4 regions of the Streptomyces sp. NPDC017940 genome follow, and region 4 is predicted to be linked to each of the others. Evidence: riboswitches for the same ligand, from Rfam matches in the RefSeq annotation. Region 4 holds a riboswitch; each other region holds the start of a gene.

Region 1 (4,311 bases), on a different contig from region 4:
GCGGGTCTCGGGCCAGCCGCGGGTCTTGAGGCCGCAGTCGGGGTTGACCCAGAGACGTTCGGCGGGGATGGCGTCGAGGCCCTTGCGGAGCAGGGCCGCGGCCTCGTCGGCGTCGGGCACGCGGGGGGAGTGGATGTCGTAGACGCCGGGGCCCGCCTCGCGCGGGTAGCCGTGGGCGGCCAACTCCCGGGCCACCTGCATGTGCGAGCGGGCCGCCTCCAGGCTGATGACGTCGGCGTCGAGGTCGTCGATGGCCTGCACGATGTCACCGAACTCGGCGTAGCACATGTGGGTGTGGATCTGCGTCTGCGGCCGGACGCCGCTGGTCGTGAGCCGGAACGCCTCGGTGGCCCACGCCAGGTACGCGGCGCGGTCCGTGGCGCGCAGCGGCAGCGTCTCGCGCAGCGCGGGCTCGTCGACCTGGATGACCGAAGTGCCCGCCGCCTCCAGGTCGCCGACCTCGTCGCGCAGGGCGAGGGCGACCTGCCGTGCGGTGTCGCCGGGCGGCTGGTCGTCACGGACGAAGGACCAGGCGAGCATCGTCACGGGGCCGGTCAGCATCCCCTTGACCGGCCGGTCCGTGAGCGAGTTCGCGTACGCCGTCCAGCGCACCGTCATCGGCTCGGGCCGGGAGATGTCACCGGCGAGGACCGGCGGACGCACGTACCGGGTGCCGTACGACTGCACCCAGCCGTGCTGGGTGGCGAGGTAGCCCGTGAGCTGTTCGGCGAAGTACTGCACCATGTCGTTGCGCTCGGGCTCGCCGTGCACCAGGACGTCGATGCCTGCCTGCTCCTGGAAGGCGAGCACGTCGCGGATCTCGCTCTCGACGCGCTGCTCGTAACCCGCGTCGTCGATGCGTCCCGCGCGCAGGTCGGCGCGGGCGGCGCGCAGTTCCGCGGTCTGCGGGAACGAACCGATGGTGGTCGTCGGGAGGAGCGGCAGCTTGAGGTGGGCCCGCTGGGCGACGGTGCGGGTGCTGTACGGCTGGGAGCGGCGGCTGTCGGCGTCGGTGACGGCGGCGACCCTGGCCCGTACCGCTGTGTCGTGCGTGATGGGTGAGGTGGCGCGGGACGCGAGGTCGGCGCGGTTGGCGGCGAGTTCGGCGGCGATGGCGTCGGTTCCCTGGGCGAGACCCCTGGCCAGTGTGGAGATCTCCGCCGTCTTCTGCCGGGCGAAGGCGAGCCAGCGCAGGATCTGCGGGTCGATGTCGCGCTCGGCCGCCGCGTCGATCGGGACGTGCAGGAGGGAGCAGGAGGCGGCCACGTCGACCTGGTCGGCGAGACCCAGGAGCGTGCCGAGGGTGGACAGGGAGTTCTCGAGGTTGTTGATCCAGACGTTGCGGCCGTCGACCACACCCGCGACCAGGCGCTTGCCGGGCAGTCCGCCGACCGCGGCCAGCGCGTCGAGGTTGGCGGCAGCGGCGGCGGTGAAGTCGAGGGCCAGGCCGTCGACCGGCGCCTTCGCGAGGACGGGCAGCGCGTCGCCGAGCCGGTCGAAGTAGGACGCCACGAGCAGCTTGGGCCGGTCGGTGAGGGCGCCGAGATCGCGGTAGGCGCGCGCTGCGGCGTTGAGCTCGGCGGGTGTGCGGTCCTGCACCAGGGCGGGCTCGTCGAGCTGCACCCACTCGGCGCCGGCCGCGCGCAGGGCGACGAGGACCTCGGCGTACACGGGAAGGAGGCGGTCCAGGAGCGTCAGCGGCTCGAAGTCGGCCGCCGCACCGGGAGCGGGCTTGGCCAGGAGCAGATAGGTGACGGGGCCGACCAGGACGGGGCGGGCGGCGAGGCCGAGCGCGAGTGCCTCCTTCAGCTCGGCGACCTGCTTGGCCGAGTCGGCCGTGAAGACGGTGTCGGGGCTCAACTCCGGCACCAGGTAGTGGTAGTTGGTGTCGAACCACTTGGTCATCTCCAGCGGCGCCACGTCCTGGGTGCCGCGTGCCATCGCGAAGTAGCCGTCGAGCGCGTCGGCGTCGACGGCCGCGCGGTGCCGTGGCGGTACGGCGCCGACCATGACACTGGTGTCGAGGACGTGGTCGTAGTACGAGAAGTCCCCGGTCGGCACCTCGTGGATGCCTGCGTCGGCCAACTGCTGCCAGGCGGAGCGTCGTAGGTCCGCCGCGGTCTGCCGGAGGGCGTCCGCCGTGACGCGGCCCTTCCAGTAGCCCTCGACGGCCTTCTTGAGCTCACGGTTCCGACCCTGGCGGGGGTAGCCGTACACGGTGGCCCGTGCTGCCGCGGCTGCGGGCTTCGCTGTCACGGAAATCTCCTTCGCGAGATGACTCCTGAGCATCCCGGTGACGGGACACGGACGCGAAGGGGTGACGAACCGGACGGGGCGGACGTGCGCGCCGTGGCGCGGTCGTCCTCCGCCTGGTGTGCACGCCGACCCGCCCACGAGGTCACCGGGATGTCCGCACGCGATCGGTCACGTGCGGGCAACGGGCAGGTCTTCGGACTCGTGGGCGCGCCTGCCGAAGCAGACTCCTACTGGCCGTCGCTTCCCAGACCCGGCCGGGTCCAGTGCGTATGACGGCGTTCGTTCCCACTCACCGCTGCGGGGCAGTCCCGGATTCCCACCGGGTTCCCTCTTGCGACGCGTCTGTCTGGCGGACAGGGCGAACCAGCTGCACAGGTCAGATTAGAGGGTCACCGGCTTCGTGGGCAGTGCTGCCCGTACGGCGGCAAGTGATCTCGGACACGGTTCGGGTCCGGGGCCGGGTCCGGGTCCGGGTCCGGGTCGAGCCTGTCCCGCGGACGCCGGGCGCGAGAAAAGGCCGGAGTCCCGGATTCGCCCTCAGTTCCCGGCGGGGGCGAGCCCCCGCCAGCCGTTCTCCAACAACTCGAAGGCACGAGTGACGGCCTCGCGGGGGTCGTCCTGGCCGCGGGCGGCGCGGGGTGCCTCCAGGGCGAAGTGGGCCAGGGCCGTGCAGGCCGGGTCGTTCGCGGGCATGCCGCTCTCCTTGGCGATCACCCGGGCGAGGGCCGAAGCGTGGCGCGACCACATGCCCTGAAGGTAGTCGCGCAGCGCGGGGGTGTTGTTCACCAGGTCGAAGAAGGCGGCGAAGCGGGCGTCTCCGTCGGAGGCGGCCATGCGGTGGCGCAAGGCGTGCTCGCGCAGTGCTGTGGGGACGGACTGCCCCCGGGGGCGTTCGCGCACGGCTGCGAGCAGCCGGGCCTCGTCGTCGGCCTCCTCGTCGAAGACGAGGGCCTCCTTGACCGGGAAGTGCTTGAACAGCGTCGTGGTCGACACATCGGCGGCGTCCGCGATCTCGCGGATGCCGACGTCGTCGTAGCCGCGCTCCAGGAACAGCCGCAGCGCGGCGTCGGCGATGGCCTGGCGGGTGGCGGCCTTCTTGCGCTCGCGGCGCCCCATCGGCGCTTCCGCCGCGCCGGTCTCGGTCTCGTTCATTCCCGCACCCTACCCCTGTGGTTGCACGGCTTCAAAAGTTTACCTGTTGCACTTATGGAACGGCCGTGCTCTCCTGAACCCAGTGATCAGCCGGGCCGATCGCGTGAACCCAGTGATCAGCCAGGCCGATCGCGTGAACTCAGTGACCGGCCAGGCCGCTTGCGCGAACTCTGTGATCAGCCACGCCGCCCGCGACGGCGCGCCCTTCCGAACGGAGCACCGCCCATGAACACCACCCCCATGCACACCACCCCCATGCACACCACCCCCGTACTCCGCATCGCCGTCATCGGCGCCGGTCCCGGCGGCCTCACCTGCGCGCGCGTCCTCCAGCAGCACGGCATCGCCGTCACCGTCCACGAACTGGACGCCTCTCCGGCCGCCCGCGACCAGGGCGGCACCCTCGACATGCACCCGGGGTCGGGCCAACACGCCCTGCGTGCGGCAGGGTTGCTGGACGAGTTCCGCTCCTTGTCCCGCCCCGAGGGGCAGCAGATGCGTCTGGTCGGCGGCGACGGCCGGATCGTGTTCGACGGGATACCGCCGGAGGCCGACACCACCGAGGGCAATCCGGAGATCGACCGTGGGGTACTGCGCCGTCTCCTGCTGGAGTCCCTCGAACCAGGCACCGTCCACTGGGGTCACGGACTCGCCCGCGTCGAACCCCTCGGCGACGGCGTCCACCGACTGCACTTCACCGACGGCACCGCTGCCGACGCCGATCTCGTCATCGGCGCCGACGGCGCCTGGTCCAAGGTGCGCCGCCTGCTGACGAACGCCGCACCCCGCTACACCGGCGTCACCTTCGTCGAGACCGGCTTCGACGACGCCGACGTCCGTCATCCCCGCCTGGCCGCACTGACCGCCGCCGGCACGATGATGGCCCTCCACAACCGGCAGGGC
Region 2 (4,311 bases), on a different contig from region 4:
GTCCGGCGCAGCAGGTCCTCCACCTGCTGCACGTCGAAGGTGTCGATCTCCACGACGTCGAGGGCGTCCGGCGCGAGCCGCTCCAGCTCGTAGGCGTAGTACGCGGGGTCTCGGGTGAGCAGCACCAGTCGCTCGCCGAGCGCGTCGGCGGCGCGTACCAGGTGTCCGAGTCCGAAGGTGAGGGACTCCAGGCAGACGACGCTCATGCCGCGTGCTCCTTCCGGTCGGCCGGGCGGGCCGCGCGCCGCCAGGGCATCGTGGACCAGGGCATGGTCATCTCCTGCGGTCCTGATACCTCGACGGGTCGCAGGGCGGCGGGGTCCAGGGCCTCCGGGTGCCTGGCGAAGACGCGCTCGACATAGCGGTGTCCGGTGTCGGCGCCGATCACCAGGTGCAGCCGGTCGGGGTGGTGACGCGCCTCGTGCGTCGCGGCCAGGTACCCGGCGCCGGTCGACAGACCGGCGAAGACGGCGTGCTCGCGCAGCAGCGCGATCGTGCCGGACATGGCGTGGGTGAAGTCCAGCCAGTGGAGGGCGTCGTAGAGGTGGTGGCGGACGTTGTCGAAGGCGATCGACGACCCGATGCCGGCGATGATCGCTTCGGGGTCGCGGTGGTCCTGGCTGCCGAAGGTGACGCTCCCGAAGGGCTGCACACCGACCAGCCGTACCGAGGGGTCCGTGGCGCGCAGGCGTTCCACCAGGCCACCCGTCGAGGCCCCGGAGCCCACGCCTCCGACGACGGTCAGCGCGGCCTCGGGAAACGTGGCCGTGATCCGGTCGGCGACCTCGTGGTAGCCGAGGTAGTGGATGTCGTCGTGGTACTGGCGCATCCAGTGCCAGCCCGGGTGCTCGGCGAGGATCTCCCGCACGCGCCGCACGCGCAACTCCTGGTCCAGCTTCAGGTTCTTCGAGGGGCTGACCTGGTCCACGGTGGCACCGAGGATCTCGAGCTGGGCGCGTGTGCTGGTGTCGACGGTGGTGGACGCGACGATGTGGCAGCGCATGCCGTAGCGGTGGCAGGCCAGTGCCAGGGCGTAGGCGTAGATGCCGCTGGAGCTGTCGATCAGGGTTTGTCCCGGGCGGATCGTTCCCCGTTCCAGGAGGTGGCGGACGGCGGCGAGCGCTGAGTAGATCTTCATCGACTCGAACCGGATCAGGACGACGCCGTCGGTGAGCCGTACGAGGTCGGGGAGTTTCAAGGCGTCGGCGATGTGGGGGTGGATCACCCGTAGCCTCCTTGGGCGAAGGAACACTGGTGGCCGAGCGAGTGGAAGTAGGCGGACAGGTCCGACTTGCCGTCGGCGTCGAGGCGGGTGGGGAAGAGGTAGCCGATCATGCAGCCGGTGTGGGCGACGAAGACGCCGTCGGCGCCGAACCGCTCGCGGTGGGCGAGCATGCTGTCGAAGGCCGCCTTGGGCAGCACGTGCTGCGACAGGGCGGCGCTGACGGTGGACGCCCGTGCGACGGCGGCCGGGTCGCCGGATGCGAAGCCCTTGAGCAGATCTGTCAGGCAGCGCTCGTACTCTTCCCCGTGCCGCCGGTAGTGCTTGAGGAGAAGGTCGGTGACGGCGGCGGTGTCCACCGTCCCGGGCTCGGTGATGTAGGCGGTGTGGAATCCGATGTCCGTGCCGAGGCGACGGAGCACGCGGTGCCGACCGCTGAGGTACAGCGCGAACTCGTCGAGGAAGACGCTGTCGGCCCGCTCGATCGCGGTCAGGATCCCGAGGACCACGTCCGTGTCGTACGGCAGGGCGAAGAGCCGGAACAGGCAGCGCAGGGTCGCCACGATGTCGGCGGTGGAACTCGCCATCCCCACCCCCACCCGCAGGTCGGAGTGGGCGTCCCAGTGGCCCGGTGGCAGCGTCAGCCCGAAGTGCTCCAGGAACAGCCGGGCCGCCGTCGCGGACTTCTCCCCGAGGGGCAGCCGGTTCGGCGTGTCCGTCCCCGGGGTGAAGTGCACCCAGGAATGACGGTCCACGGGAAAGGACACCACCGCGATGTCCGGCTCGGATCCCGCCCGCAGCGGGCCCTGGTAGAGCTCACCCAGAGTGCCGTGGCAGACGCCTGACACGGTGGGGCCCGGCCCCTGCCGCGTCCCACCGGGCTCCCCGGAGGGTGTCAGCACCGTCCCGTCCGGTCCGCCGACGGACAGGCCGACCGGCATCCGACACGGATGACAGGAACACGCGTGGTCACGGACATGCCCTCCTCTGGTCCCGAGCCCGAAGAGGACCGCGAAGGAGGCGCGGCGCAGCACATGCCCTGCGGCCGTCCGTACCGCCGACCCAGTCCTCGAGGTCACCGTGCACAACCCGCACGTCAGGCGCGGGCGCAGTGGCAGGTCTTCGGACTCGTGGGCTCGCTCACCGGAGATCCGGCGGGCACCTACCGGCCGTCGCTTCCCCGGCCCCATCCAGCTACGGGCCCAGTGCTGTTGACGGCTTTCGTTCCCCTCACCGCTGCGGGACAGTCCCGGATTCCCACCGGGTTCCCTCTTGCGTCGCACCACCGGTGTCCGGGGGACAGGAGGCACGAACCGACTGCAAGCGTCAGCGTAGGGCCGTCCGCGCCGCTGCGGCAGGGGGCGCTTTCGCAGTTGTCCGAAAGCGATCGTTCTTGAGCGAGAGTTGGCGTTCGATGATGCTCACTTGGCCCCCATACGCCACTCTGGCTGAATACGGCCTCAGTATTGCCCGGCCAACTCGGCCACACTTGTTGCCCGACCACACGTGCACACCGCCCGTCGGTGTCCCGCGCCCGGGAAGGCCCAGGATGCTGCCAGAGACGACGCCCGCGGACGACGGCACGCCCCCGCAGTCCGCCGGTGACAGGCGTCCGGCCGACCGCGTCGCCCTGAGCGCCGATCTGCGGGCCGCGCTGCCCGACGCGACCGCGGCGGTCCTGGTCACGGCGGGCGTCTTCGCGTTCCTGTACGTCCGCATGGAATCGGGTGACTCGGCGACGGTCGCGGTCATGCCGTTCATGGACGACCCCCATACGTACTGGATGTACCTGCTCAGCCAGGCGTTCGGCTGGTCGGGCCTGCTGTGGGCCTGGGGCACGGTCATGCTCGGTCTGCTGCTTTCGGGGCCGCGGCCCGCCCGGCTGCCGGTCTCCCGACAGGTCCTGGAACGCTGGCACCGCACCACGAGCCTGACCACGATGGCCCTGATGTTCGCGCACGCGCTGATGTTCGCGGCCGAACTCGTACGCTACGAGACCGAGCTGGCGTGGGCCGAACGGCTGTGGGCGGGATTCGCGGACTCGTTCGTGCCCGGCTGGTACGACTCCGGCACCGGCCGGTTCGCCATCCCCATCGGCCAGGGGGCCCTCTACCTGGCCGTTCCGCTCGGTCTGCTGTTCTACATCCGGCACCGCATCGGCGCGAACACCTGGCGCCGCCTGCACCGTTTCGTGATCGTCGTGTACGTGCTGAGCGTGTGGCACACCCTGCTGTACGGCACCAACGTCTGGTACGGCGAGTGGCCGCGCACCGTGCTGTGGCTGCTGCAACTCCCGGTCGCCGTGCTGTTGTTGCTGCGCCTGCTGCGGCCCGCTCGGCGGGCCCAGAGCCTCGGCGCACCGGGTCGGCGCCGAGGCGTGTCGCTGCCCGGCTGGACGGTGCGGGCCTGCGGCCGGGTTGCCGCCGGAGCCGTCGTGGTGGGGTTGCTCATCGTGGTGGCGTCCGGTCACGACGGCGGCCGGGAACGCCCGGCCGCGCCGCCCTCGACGAGCCCGCACGCTCCCGAGCCGGAGTGATCCACGACCACTGAGGGGCGCCGGTCCGGCACGGCCCCGCACCGGCCTCGGCCCGCGTCCAGCCACCGTCCGCCGTGGCTCCGTGCTGCTGACAGCGACCTCTACAGCGCGCCCTGTGCACTGACCGCCTGGCATCGTGCAGAGCCGAGCCCCATACGGGACAACCCTCAGCGCGCATCCATCGAGTCGCTCCTGCGGGACCGCCCGCTGCGACGATCATCTCGGAGACGTCGGATGTGCAGGACCACGTACAGCAACATCGTCACGATGAAGACGACCAGCACGATCGTACGCAGAATGACCCACCACAACCCGTGGATCTCCATGATGCGTGCCAGGGCATTCAGCAGGAGCGCCACGGACAGCGTGCCCCAAGCCCAACGCTTCGCTCTGATCTCTTGGGGGCCGGGGCGGGAGGTCATGACCACCTGACGTCTCCTGACTACTCGTTATGAGTTCCAGGTGCCCTCGTCCGCACGGTCGAATCCCGCGATCCCCGGCGCCCGCTCTCCCACAGGCCTGCTCGTCCATGAGCGAGGCGGAGTTCCCCCAC
Region 3 (4,311 bases), on a different contig from region 4:
CACCGCGGTCTGCCGTCCCCGTACCTGACGCTGATCTTCTCCCTGGACGGCCCCGTCGTCACCGGCCGCACCCCCGGCGAGGCGACGGGACCCGACGCCGCGCGCACCGACATCGTCGTCGGCGGCCTGCACCAGAGCCCCGCCTACGTCGTCCAGCCCGAGCACGAGTCCGGCATCCAGCTGGCCGTGCACCCGCTCGCGGCCCGCGCCCTGCTCGGCCTGCCCGCAGCCGAACTCGCGGGCCCGATGGTCGTCGAGGGCGCCGACGTCCTCGGCCGCATGGCCGCCGACGTCCGCGAACGCCTCTGCGAACTGGATTCCTGGGAGGGCCGCTTCGCCCTCCTGAACGCCTACCTGGCCCGCCGCACGGCCGCCGCCGGGCGCACCGGCGCGGTACGGCCCGAGATCACCGAAGCCTGGTCGTGGCTCGCCAGGCACCGGGGCGCGGGCACCCTGCGCGGCCTGTCCGCCCACGTCGCGCTCAGCGAGCGCCGCCTGTCCGCGCTGTTCCGCGCCGAGACCGGCGTCACCCCCAAGCAGGCCGCCCGCCTGATGCGCTTCCAGCACGCCAAGACGGCCGCCGTGCGCGCCGTCGCCGCGGGCGCGCGCCCCGACCTCGCCGGGATCGCCGCCGACTGCGGGTACTACGACCACTCCCACCTGGTACGGGACTTCCGCCAGTACACAGACGCGAGCCCCACCGCTTGGCTGGCGGAGGAGTGCCGGAATATCCAAGCCGGGGCGCACGGCGGCGGCGAAGACTTGGACCCATGAACACCGACGAAAGCACCCAGAACGCACCCAGCACATCCAAGACGGCGAACCGTCGCGCCCCCGACGTCTGGCCGGCCTTCCAGGCCCATGACGCCCCCGCCCTGATCGACTTCCTCGTCGGCACGGTCGGGTTCCTGCGCACCGCCGTGTTCGAGGACGCGGGCCGCGTCGCCCACGCCCAGCTCGACTGGCCCGAGGGCGGCGGTGTCATGTTCGGCAGCTACGATCCGGCGGCGGCCGAGTGGTGCACGGCGCCGGGCACGTTCAGCGCGTACGTCGTCACCGCCCACGTCGACGACCTCTACCGCAGGCTCACCGAAGCCGGGGTGAAGGTGGTCCGCGAGCTCCAGGAACGGCCGTACGGCAGCCGTGAGTTCAGCGTCGCGGACCCCGAGGGCAACAAGTGGTCCTTCGGCACCTACGCCGGGGAGCCCCGCCCCGACCAGCCATGACGTCCGCCCGGGGTGATAGCTTGCGGACGCCAGTCGTACCCGTACCAGGGTCGGGGAATCCGGTGCGAGACCGGAACTGACGCGCAGCGGTGAGGGGGACGGGCGAGGCCAGCGGCCACTGGGGGCCCGTACCCCTGGGAAGGCGGCCCCGCCCGGACGAACCCGAGTCCGAAGACCTGCTGGCACCGCCGTCCGCACGGGCGGCGGGGTTTCGCAGACCAGGCTCCGCGCATGAGCCCTGAGACTCGGGAAGACGTGTGTCCACGATCGTCCGCCGTACAGTTCGCACCCGCACCCGCACCCGTACGCGTACGCGCACTCGCACCCGCACGCGTTCCCGTCCACGTACTCGTCGTATCCGTACACGTGCCGGTGCCGCCCTGCTGAGCGCCGGACTCGTCCTGCTCACCGCGTGCGGCGGCGGCTCGTCCGCGAAGCGGTCGGACAAGGCGCCGCCCGGCTACCCGCTCACCCTCACCGCGTGCGGCGAGAGGACCGAGGTGCCCGCGCCGCCCCGGCGCGCCGTCTCCCTCGACCAGGGCTCCACCGAGATCCTGCTCTCCCTCGGCCTCGCCGACCGCATGGCCGGCACCGGCACCTGGACGGACCCTGTCCTGAAGGGCCTGCGGAAGGACAACGCCAAGGTCCCGCGGCTCGCGGACCGCTATCCGTCGCTGGAGAAGGTGCTCGACGAGGAACCCGACTTCGTCAGCGCGTCGTTCCTCTACACGGTCGGCAAGGGCGGCGTCGCCGACCGCGCCAAGTTCACCGACCTCGGTGTGCCCGTCTACGTCTCGCCCACCGACTGCGCGGGCAAGGACAACGCGGGCGACGACGACGGCACCCGTACCAAGACCCTCACCATGGACACCGTGTACGGCGAGATCCGCGACCTCGCGCGGGTCTTCGACGTACGCGGGCGGGGCGAGAAGCTGATCGCGGACCTGAAGTCGCGCACCGCGCGGGCGAGCAGGTCCATTGACGCCTCCGACACCACCCTCATGTACTGGTTCGCCAACTCCGAGGCCCCCTACATCGCGGGCTGCTGCGGCGCGCCCGGCATCATCACCCGCGAGCTCGGCGCGAAGAACGCCTTCGCCGACACCCGCGAGGAGTGGCCCCAGATCAACTGGGAGACCGTCGCCGACCGCGACCCCGACGTCCTGGTCGTCGGCGACCTCACCCGCAGGTCCCAGTCCGCGGAGAGCGCCCGCCAGAAGATCGAGTTCCTGGAGTCCAACCCGGCCACGAAGAACCTCACGGCCGTGAAGAAGAAGCGGTACGTCCTGCTCAGCGGCCAGGCGCTCAACCCGACGATCCGCACCGTCGACGGCATCGAACAGGTCGCGGCGGGACTGCGCCGGTTCGGCCTGGCGAAGTGAGCGGGCGGTGAGGCGTTCCGCCGAGCCGCCGCGTGTCCGGTCGCGGGGCGGCGCGGGGCCGCGGGTGGTCCTCCTCTGGCTCGCCGGGCTCGCGGCGCTGTTCCTTTCCCTCGCGGCGGCCGTCACCATCGGCCCGGCCGACATCTCCGTACCGGACGTGTGGTCGGCGGTGGCGGCGCACCTCGGCTGGGGCGAGCCGGAGCTGACGCCGATCCGCGACGGCATCGTGTGGAACCTGCGGATGCCGCGCACGGTCCTCGCCGCGGTGTGCGGGGCGGGCCTCGCGGTGTGCGGGGCGGTGCTCCAGGCGCTGCTCCGCAACCCGCTCGCGGACCCGTTCGTCCTCGGTGTCTCCTCCGGCGCGTCCACCGGTGCCGTGGCCGTGGTGGTCCTCGGGGTCGGCGGGGGAGTCCTGACGGTGTCCGCGGGCGCCTTCATCGGCGCCGTACTCTCCTTCGCCCTGGTCCTCCTCCTCAGCCACACCCTGGGCGACACCATCGACCGCGTGGTCCTGTCCGGCGTCGCGGCGATGCAGCTCTTCTCCTCCCTGACCTCCTTCGTCGTCCTGACGGCCGCCGACGCGGAGACGACGCGCGGCGTCCTGTTCTGGCTCCTCGGCTCCCTCAGCGGAGCGGGCTGGACGGACGTGTGGCTGTGCGCCGCGGTCCTCCTCGTCGCGCTCACCGTCCTCCTGCCGCACGCGAGGACCCTGGACGCCTTCGCGTTCGGCCAGGACGCGGCGGCGACCCTCGGCGTACGGGTGGGCCGGGTGCGTGTCGTCCTGCTCTGTACGACGGCACTCCTGACGGCGGTCCTGGTCAGCAGCGCCGGGGCGATCGGCTTCGTGGGCCTGGTCCTGCCGCACGCGGCCCGGGCGGTCGCGGGCGCGGGGCACCCCCGGCTGCTGCCGGTGACGGCACTCGCGGGCGCGATCTTCCTGATCTGGGTGGACACCCTGGCCCGCACGGTCCTCGACCCGCAGGAGGTGCCGGTGGGCGTGGTGACATCACTGATCGGCGTACCGGCGTTCGTGGTCGTGCTGTACCGGACGAGGAGGGGCGCGTGACGGGGTGCGGGGAGGGGGTTGGGGGGACGGGGGTTGCTGCGCTCACGGAGGCTTCCGCGTCCGCGGAGGTTGCCGCACCGGTGGGGCTCGCGGCGGAGCGGGTCGCGCACCGGGCGGGCGGCTGTCTGATCGTCGACGGCATCACCCTCGCGCCCCGGCCGGGCAGCACGGTGGGCCTCCTCGGCCCGAACGGTTCCGGCAAGTCCACGCTGCTGCGCCTGCTCTCGGGGGTCCTCGCGCCCGCGACGGGCGTGGTCACGCTGGACGGCGTACCGCTGCCGCGCCTCGGCCGCAGGACGACGGCCCGCCGCCTCGCGGTGGTCGACCAGCACGCCACGACACAGGTCGAGCTGACCGTACGGGACGTGGTGGCGCTCGGCCGGATCCCGCACCGCAGGCCGTGGTCGGGCGGCACCCCCGAGGACGACCGGGCGGTCGAGGACGCCCTCGCCCGCACCTCCCTGACCGAGCGGGCGGACCAGTCCTGGCACACCCTGTCCGGCGGCGAACGCCAGCGCGCCCACATCGCGCGGGCCCTGGCCCAGGACCCGCGCGAACTGCTCCTCGACGAGCCCACCAACCACCTGGACATCCAGCACCAACTGGACCTCCTGAACCTGATCGTCTCGCTCCCCGT
Region 4 (4,311 bases):
GCGGCCGGTGGGCAGCACGTTGACCAGGCCGCGCAGCGGCGAGCCCGACGGGCCCGCGGGCACGAAGCCGCCGTTCAGGGCGTGCACGGCGTGGTCCAGCTCCGCGGTGGTCGCCGCCAGGCGCGGCACGACCTCGCGGGCGGCGAACTCCAGGATGGCGGTGACCTGTTCGCCGTGCCCCTCGGGCACGGAGTCCGGGTCCCAGCCGAGCTCCTCCATCCGCTCCACCAGGGCGCGGGCCTTGGCCTCCGCCTCGTCGGCGGTGGTGCGGGTCGCCGCGGACTCGTCGAGGCCGAGCGCCTCGCGCAGTCCGGGCAGGGCGGTGGTGCCGCCCCAGATCTGGCGGGCGCGGAGGATGGCGAGGACGAGGTTGACGCGGTCGCCCGCCGCGGGCGGTGCGCCGAGCACGTGCAGGCCGTCGCGGATCTGGGCGTCCTTGACCTCGCACAGCCAGCCGTCGACGTGCAGCAGGAAGTCGTCGAAGCCGTCGTCGTCGGGCCGGTCGTCCAGGCCGAGGTCGTGGTCCAGCTTGGCGGCCTGGATGAGGGTCCAGATCTGGGCCCGGATCGCCGGGAGCTTGGCCGGGTCCATCGAGGAGATCTGGGCGTACTCGTCCAGGAGCTGCTCCAGGCGCGCGATGTCGCCGTAGGAGTCGGCGCGGGCCATCGGCGGGACCAGGTGGTCGATGAGCGTGGCGTGCACCCGTCGCTTGGCCTGGGTGCCCTCGCCCGGGTCGTTGACCAGGAACGGGTAGATCAGCGGCAGGTCACCGAGCGCGGCGTCCGGGCCGCAGGCCGCGGACAGGCCCGCGTTCTTGCCGGGCAGCCACTCCAGGTTGCCGTGCTTGCCCAGGTGGATCATCGCGTCGGCGCCGAAGCCGCCGTCCTCGGCGGCAGCGGCGATCCAGCGGTAGGCGGCCAGATAGTGGTGCGAGGGCGGCAGGTCCGGGTCGTGGTAGATCGCGATCGGGTTCTCGCCGAAGCCGCGCGGCGGCTGGATGAGGATCAGCAGATTGCCGAAGCGCAGGGCGGCGAGGACGATGTCGCCCTCCGGGTTGCCGCTGCGGTCGACGAACATCTCGCCGGGCGCGGGACCCCAGTGCTCCTCGACGGCGGTGCGCAGTTCCTCGGGCAGGGTCGCGTACCAGCGGCGGTAGTCGGCCGCGGGGATCCGCACCGGGTTGCGGGCCAGCTGCTCGTCGGTGAGCCAGTCCTGGTCGTGGCCGCCCGCCTCGATCAGCGCGCGGATCAGCTCGTCGCCGTCGCCGGACGCCAGTCCTGGCACCTCGGCGTCCCCGAAGTCGTAGCCCTCGTCGCGCAGGCGGCGCAGCAGGGCCACGGCGCTCGCGGGGGTGTCGAGGCCGACCGCGTTGCCGATGCGGGAGTGCTTGGTCGGATACGCGGAGAGCACGAGCGCGAGGCGCTTGTCGGCGGCAGGGATGTGGCGGAGCCTCGCGTGCCGTACGGCGATCCCGGCGACGCGGGCGGCGCGCTCGGGGTCGGCGACGTACGCGGGCAGGCCGTCGGCGTCGATCTCCTTGAAGGAGAACGGGACGGTGATCAGACGCCCGTCGAACTCGGGCACCGCGATCTGGCTCGCGGCGTCGAGCGGCGAGACGCCCTCGTCGTTGTCCTCCCAGGCGGCCCTCGACCCGGTCAGGCACAGGGCCTGGAGGATGGGCACGTCCAGGGTGGTCAGCGCGCCCGCGTCCCAGGACTCGTCGTCGCCGCCCGCGGACGCCTCTGCGGGCTTGGTGCCGCCCGCCGCGAGGACCGTGGTGACGATGACGTCGACGGTCCGCAGCTGCTCGATCAGCTCCGGCTCGGGGGCGCGCAGCGAGGCGACGTACAGCGGCAGCGGCCTGGCGCCCGCGTCCTCGACGGCGTCGCACAGCGCGTGCACGAAGGCGGTGTTGCCGCTCATGTGGTGGGCGCGGTAGTAGAGCACGGCCACGACGGGGCCCTCGGCACCGGCGCGGGGCGTGCGCTCCAGCGGGCCCCAGCTGGGCGCGGCGGCGGGCGCGTCGAAGCCGTGCCCGGTGAGCAGCACGGTGTCGGAGAGGAAGCGGGCGAGCTGCTCCAGGTTCGCCGGGCCGCCGTGCGCGAGGTAGGCGTGCGCCTCCGCGGCGATGCCGACGGGCACGGTGGACGCGGCCATCAGCTGGGCGTCGGGCGCCTGTTCGCCGGTGAGGACGACGACCGGGCGGCCGTCGGCGAGCAGCTGGTCGAGGCCGTCCTGCCAGGCGCGGATGCCGCCGAGGAGGCGTACGACGACGAGGTCGACGCCGTCGAGCAGGCCCGAGAGGTCTTCGAGGGGGAGCCGCGCCGGGTTGGCGAAGCGGTAGCGGACCGGTCCTGCCGCCGCGCGGGCGCTGAGCAGGTCCGTGTCGGAGGTCGACAGGAGCAGGATGCGGGGGGACGGGGCGGCGTCCCCGGATGCGGGCAGCATGCGGTGTCTGGCCTTCCTCGGGGTCCGCGCCCCGGGCGGTGTCTGACGGCGGGAGTTCCTGACTCGCCCGGCCCCTGGGGGCCGGACTCACAGTGGCGGGACCGCGCCGGATTCACACCGGGCTTCCTCCCCTGTCGCCGTCTGGCGATGGCGGACCGAATGATCCACCGAGGAGCATAGTAGGCCGCGACCGGGCACCAGGAGAAGGTGCACCCGGTGTGATCGTAGGTATGCTCGCCGCCGTGACCACGGCTCCCCCTCCCTCATCGTCCCAGGCCACAGCGGCCGCACGGGACCGCGGTGACGCCTGTCCCGGCGCGCTGCGGCTGCATGGGGCGCACGACGGCGCACTTGCCAGGGTCCGTGTTCCCGGCGGTGTGCTGACCGTCCGGCAGGCGGAGGCGCTCCTCGGCGCGGCCGAGGAGCTCGGCGACGGTGAGTTGCATCTCACCTCGCGCGGCAACGTCCAGCTGCGGGGGCTGCGCGACGCCTGCGGCGCGGAGCTCGCCGGGCGGCTCGGCGCGGCCGGGCTGCTGCCCTCCGCCGCGCACGAGCGAGTGCGCAACATCGTGGCCTCGCCCCTGTCCGGCCTCGACGGGCACGGCCTGCGGGACGTGCGGCCCTGGCTCGTGTCCCTCGACGCGACGCTGTGCGCCAGCGAGGCGGCGCCCGCCCTCTCGGGCCGGTTCCTGTTCGCTCTCGACGACGGCCGCGGGGACGTGGCCGCGCTCGACGCGGACGTGACGCTGCGCGCGGCCGCGGACGGCGGCGCGCTGCTCGGCCTCGGCTCGGGCGACGCGACCCTGCACGTCTCCGGCCCGGACGCGCCCCGCGCCGCCTTGCTGGCGGCCGAGGTGTTCCTCGCCACCGTGCGCTCCTGCGGCACCGAGGCCTGGCGCGTGGACGAACTCGCCCTCGCCGACGGCGCGTTGCTGCGGCGGGTCGGCGACCGCTTGCTGGCTGAGGGGATCGCGCACACCGGGTGTGCGGGAGGCTCGGGGGCGGCGGGCGCGTGCGGCGATGCGGTGTCCGGTGACGCTTCGGTGCCCGGCGGTGCCTCGGTGCTTGGCGGCGGTGCGGTGCCCGGCGGCGGCCTGGTGTCCGGCAGCGCATCGGTACCCGGCGGCGACCCGGTGCCCGACAGCGGTCCGGTGCCCGGCGACGGCCCGGTCCCCGACAGCGCCTCGCCACCCGACGGCAGCCCGGTACCCGACAGCGCCTCGCCACCCGACGGCGGCCCAGTCCCCGGTGTCGTAGGCGACTTCGCCGCGCTCTCCGTGCACGCTCCGCTCGGGCGGCTCTCGGCGTCGCAGTGGCGTGAGTTGGCCCGTGTCGCCGCCCTCTCCCCCGCGGGTGAGCTGCGGTTGACGCCGTGGCGTGGCGTCGTCGTGCCCACACCGGGCCTGGGCGCGGACCGGGTCGAGGAGGCGCGGGCGGGCCTGTCGGCCGTCGGCCTCGTCACGGAGAACGGCTCCCCCTGGCTGCTGGTCGGCGCCTGCATCGGCAGGCCCGGATGCGCCAAGTCCCGCACGGACGTGCGGGCGGACGCCGCCCGTACCCTCGCCGAGGTCCCGTCCGACAGCCTGCCCCTGTACTGGTCCGGATGCGAACGGCGCTGCGGGCACCCCCGGGGCGACCACATCGACGTGGTCGCCGCGGACGGCGGCGGAGGCTACCGCCTCTCGGTGGCCACCACCGCCGCCACCGCCGCGACCGCCACAGCCCCCGCCGGGGACCCCACCCCGCGCACCGTCGACCTCGACGACCCCTCCCGACTCGCCACCGCCCTGGCGGCGATCCCCTCACGACGACCGAGAGCAGCGAGAAGAACACCGTGACGACCTACGACTACGAGAAGGACGG

Evidence for each region. A riboswitch is a leader RNA that binds a small molecule or an ion and turns the genes downstream of it on or off. The one in region 4 is predicted to bind cobalamin.
Region 1: it holds a riboswitch for cobalamin, as region 4 does, so the genes downstream of both, metE (5-methyltetrahydropteroyltriglutamate--homocysteine S-methyltransferase) here and cobN (cobaltochelatase subunit CobN) in region 4, are expected to answer to the same signal.
Region 2: it holds a riboswitch for cobalamin, as region 4 does, so the genes downstream of both, ACH4DX_RS14605 (hypothetical protein) here and cobN (cobaltochelatase subunit CobN) in region 4, are expected to answer to the same signal.
Region 3: it holds a riboswitch for cobalamin, as region 4 does, so the genes downstream of both, ACH4DX_RS03970 (ABC transporter substrate-binding protein) here and cobN (cobaltochelatase subunit CobN) in region 4, are expected to answer to the same signal.

The regions. Positions count from the first base shown of each region.
Region 1 is NZ_JBIRHJ010000004.1:134,357-138,667, reverse strand. Features, by position in the region: gene metE (5-methyltetrahydropteroyltriglutamate--homocysteine S-methyltransferase) at 1-2,256, opposite strand, end outside; cobalamin riboswitch at 2,423-2,639, opposite strand; gene ACH4DX_RS15160 (TetR/AcrR family transcriptional regulator) at 2,794-3,408, opposite strand; gene ACH4DX_RS15155 (FAD-dependent oxidoreductase) at 3,634-4,311, shown strand, end outside.
Region 2 is NZ_JBIRHJ010000004.1:21,683-25,993, reverse strand. Features, by position in the region: gene ACH4DX_RS14615 (ATP-grasp domain-containing protein) at 1-206, opposite strand, end outside; gene ACH4DX_RS14610 (cysteine synthase family protein) at 203-1,225, opposite strand; gene ACH4DX_RS14605 (hypothetical protein) at 1,222-2,070, opposite strand; cobalamin riboswitch at 2,318-2,524, opposite strand; gene ACH4DX_RS14600 (ferric reductase-like transmembrane domain-containing protein) at 2,772-3,758, shown strand; gene ACH4DX_RS14595 (hypothetical protein) at 3,926-4,186, opposite strand.
Region 3 is NZ_JBIRHJ010000001.1:950,906-955,216, forward strand. Features, by position in the region: gene ACH4DX_RS03960 (helix-turn-helix domain-containing protein) at 1-774, shown strand, start outside; gene ACH4DX_RS03965 (VOC family protein) at 771-1,226, shown strand; cobalamin riboswitch at 1,240-1,425, shown strand; gene ACH4DX_RS03970 (ABC transporter substrate-binding protein) at 1,583-2,608, shown strand; gene ACH4DX_RS03975 (FecCD family ABC transporter permease) at 2,616-3,674, shown strand; gene ACH4DX_RS03980 (ABC transporter ATP-binding protein) at 3,755-4,311, shown strand, end outside.
Region 4 is NZ_JBIRHJ010000002.1:284,110-288,420, forward strand. Features, by position in the region: gene cobN (cobaltochelatase subunit CobN) at 1-2,448, opposite strand, end outside; cobalamin riboswitch at 2,478-2,623, opposite strand; gene ACH4DX_RS07360 (cobalamin biosynthesis protein CobG) at 2,679-4,286, shown strand; gene ACH4DX_RS07365 (precorrin-8X methylmutase) at 4,283-4,311, shown strand, end outside.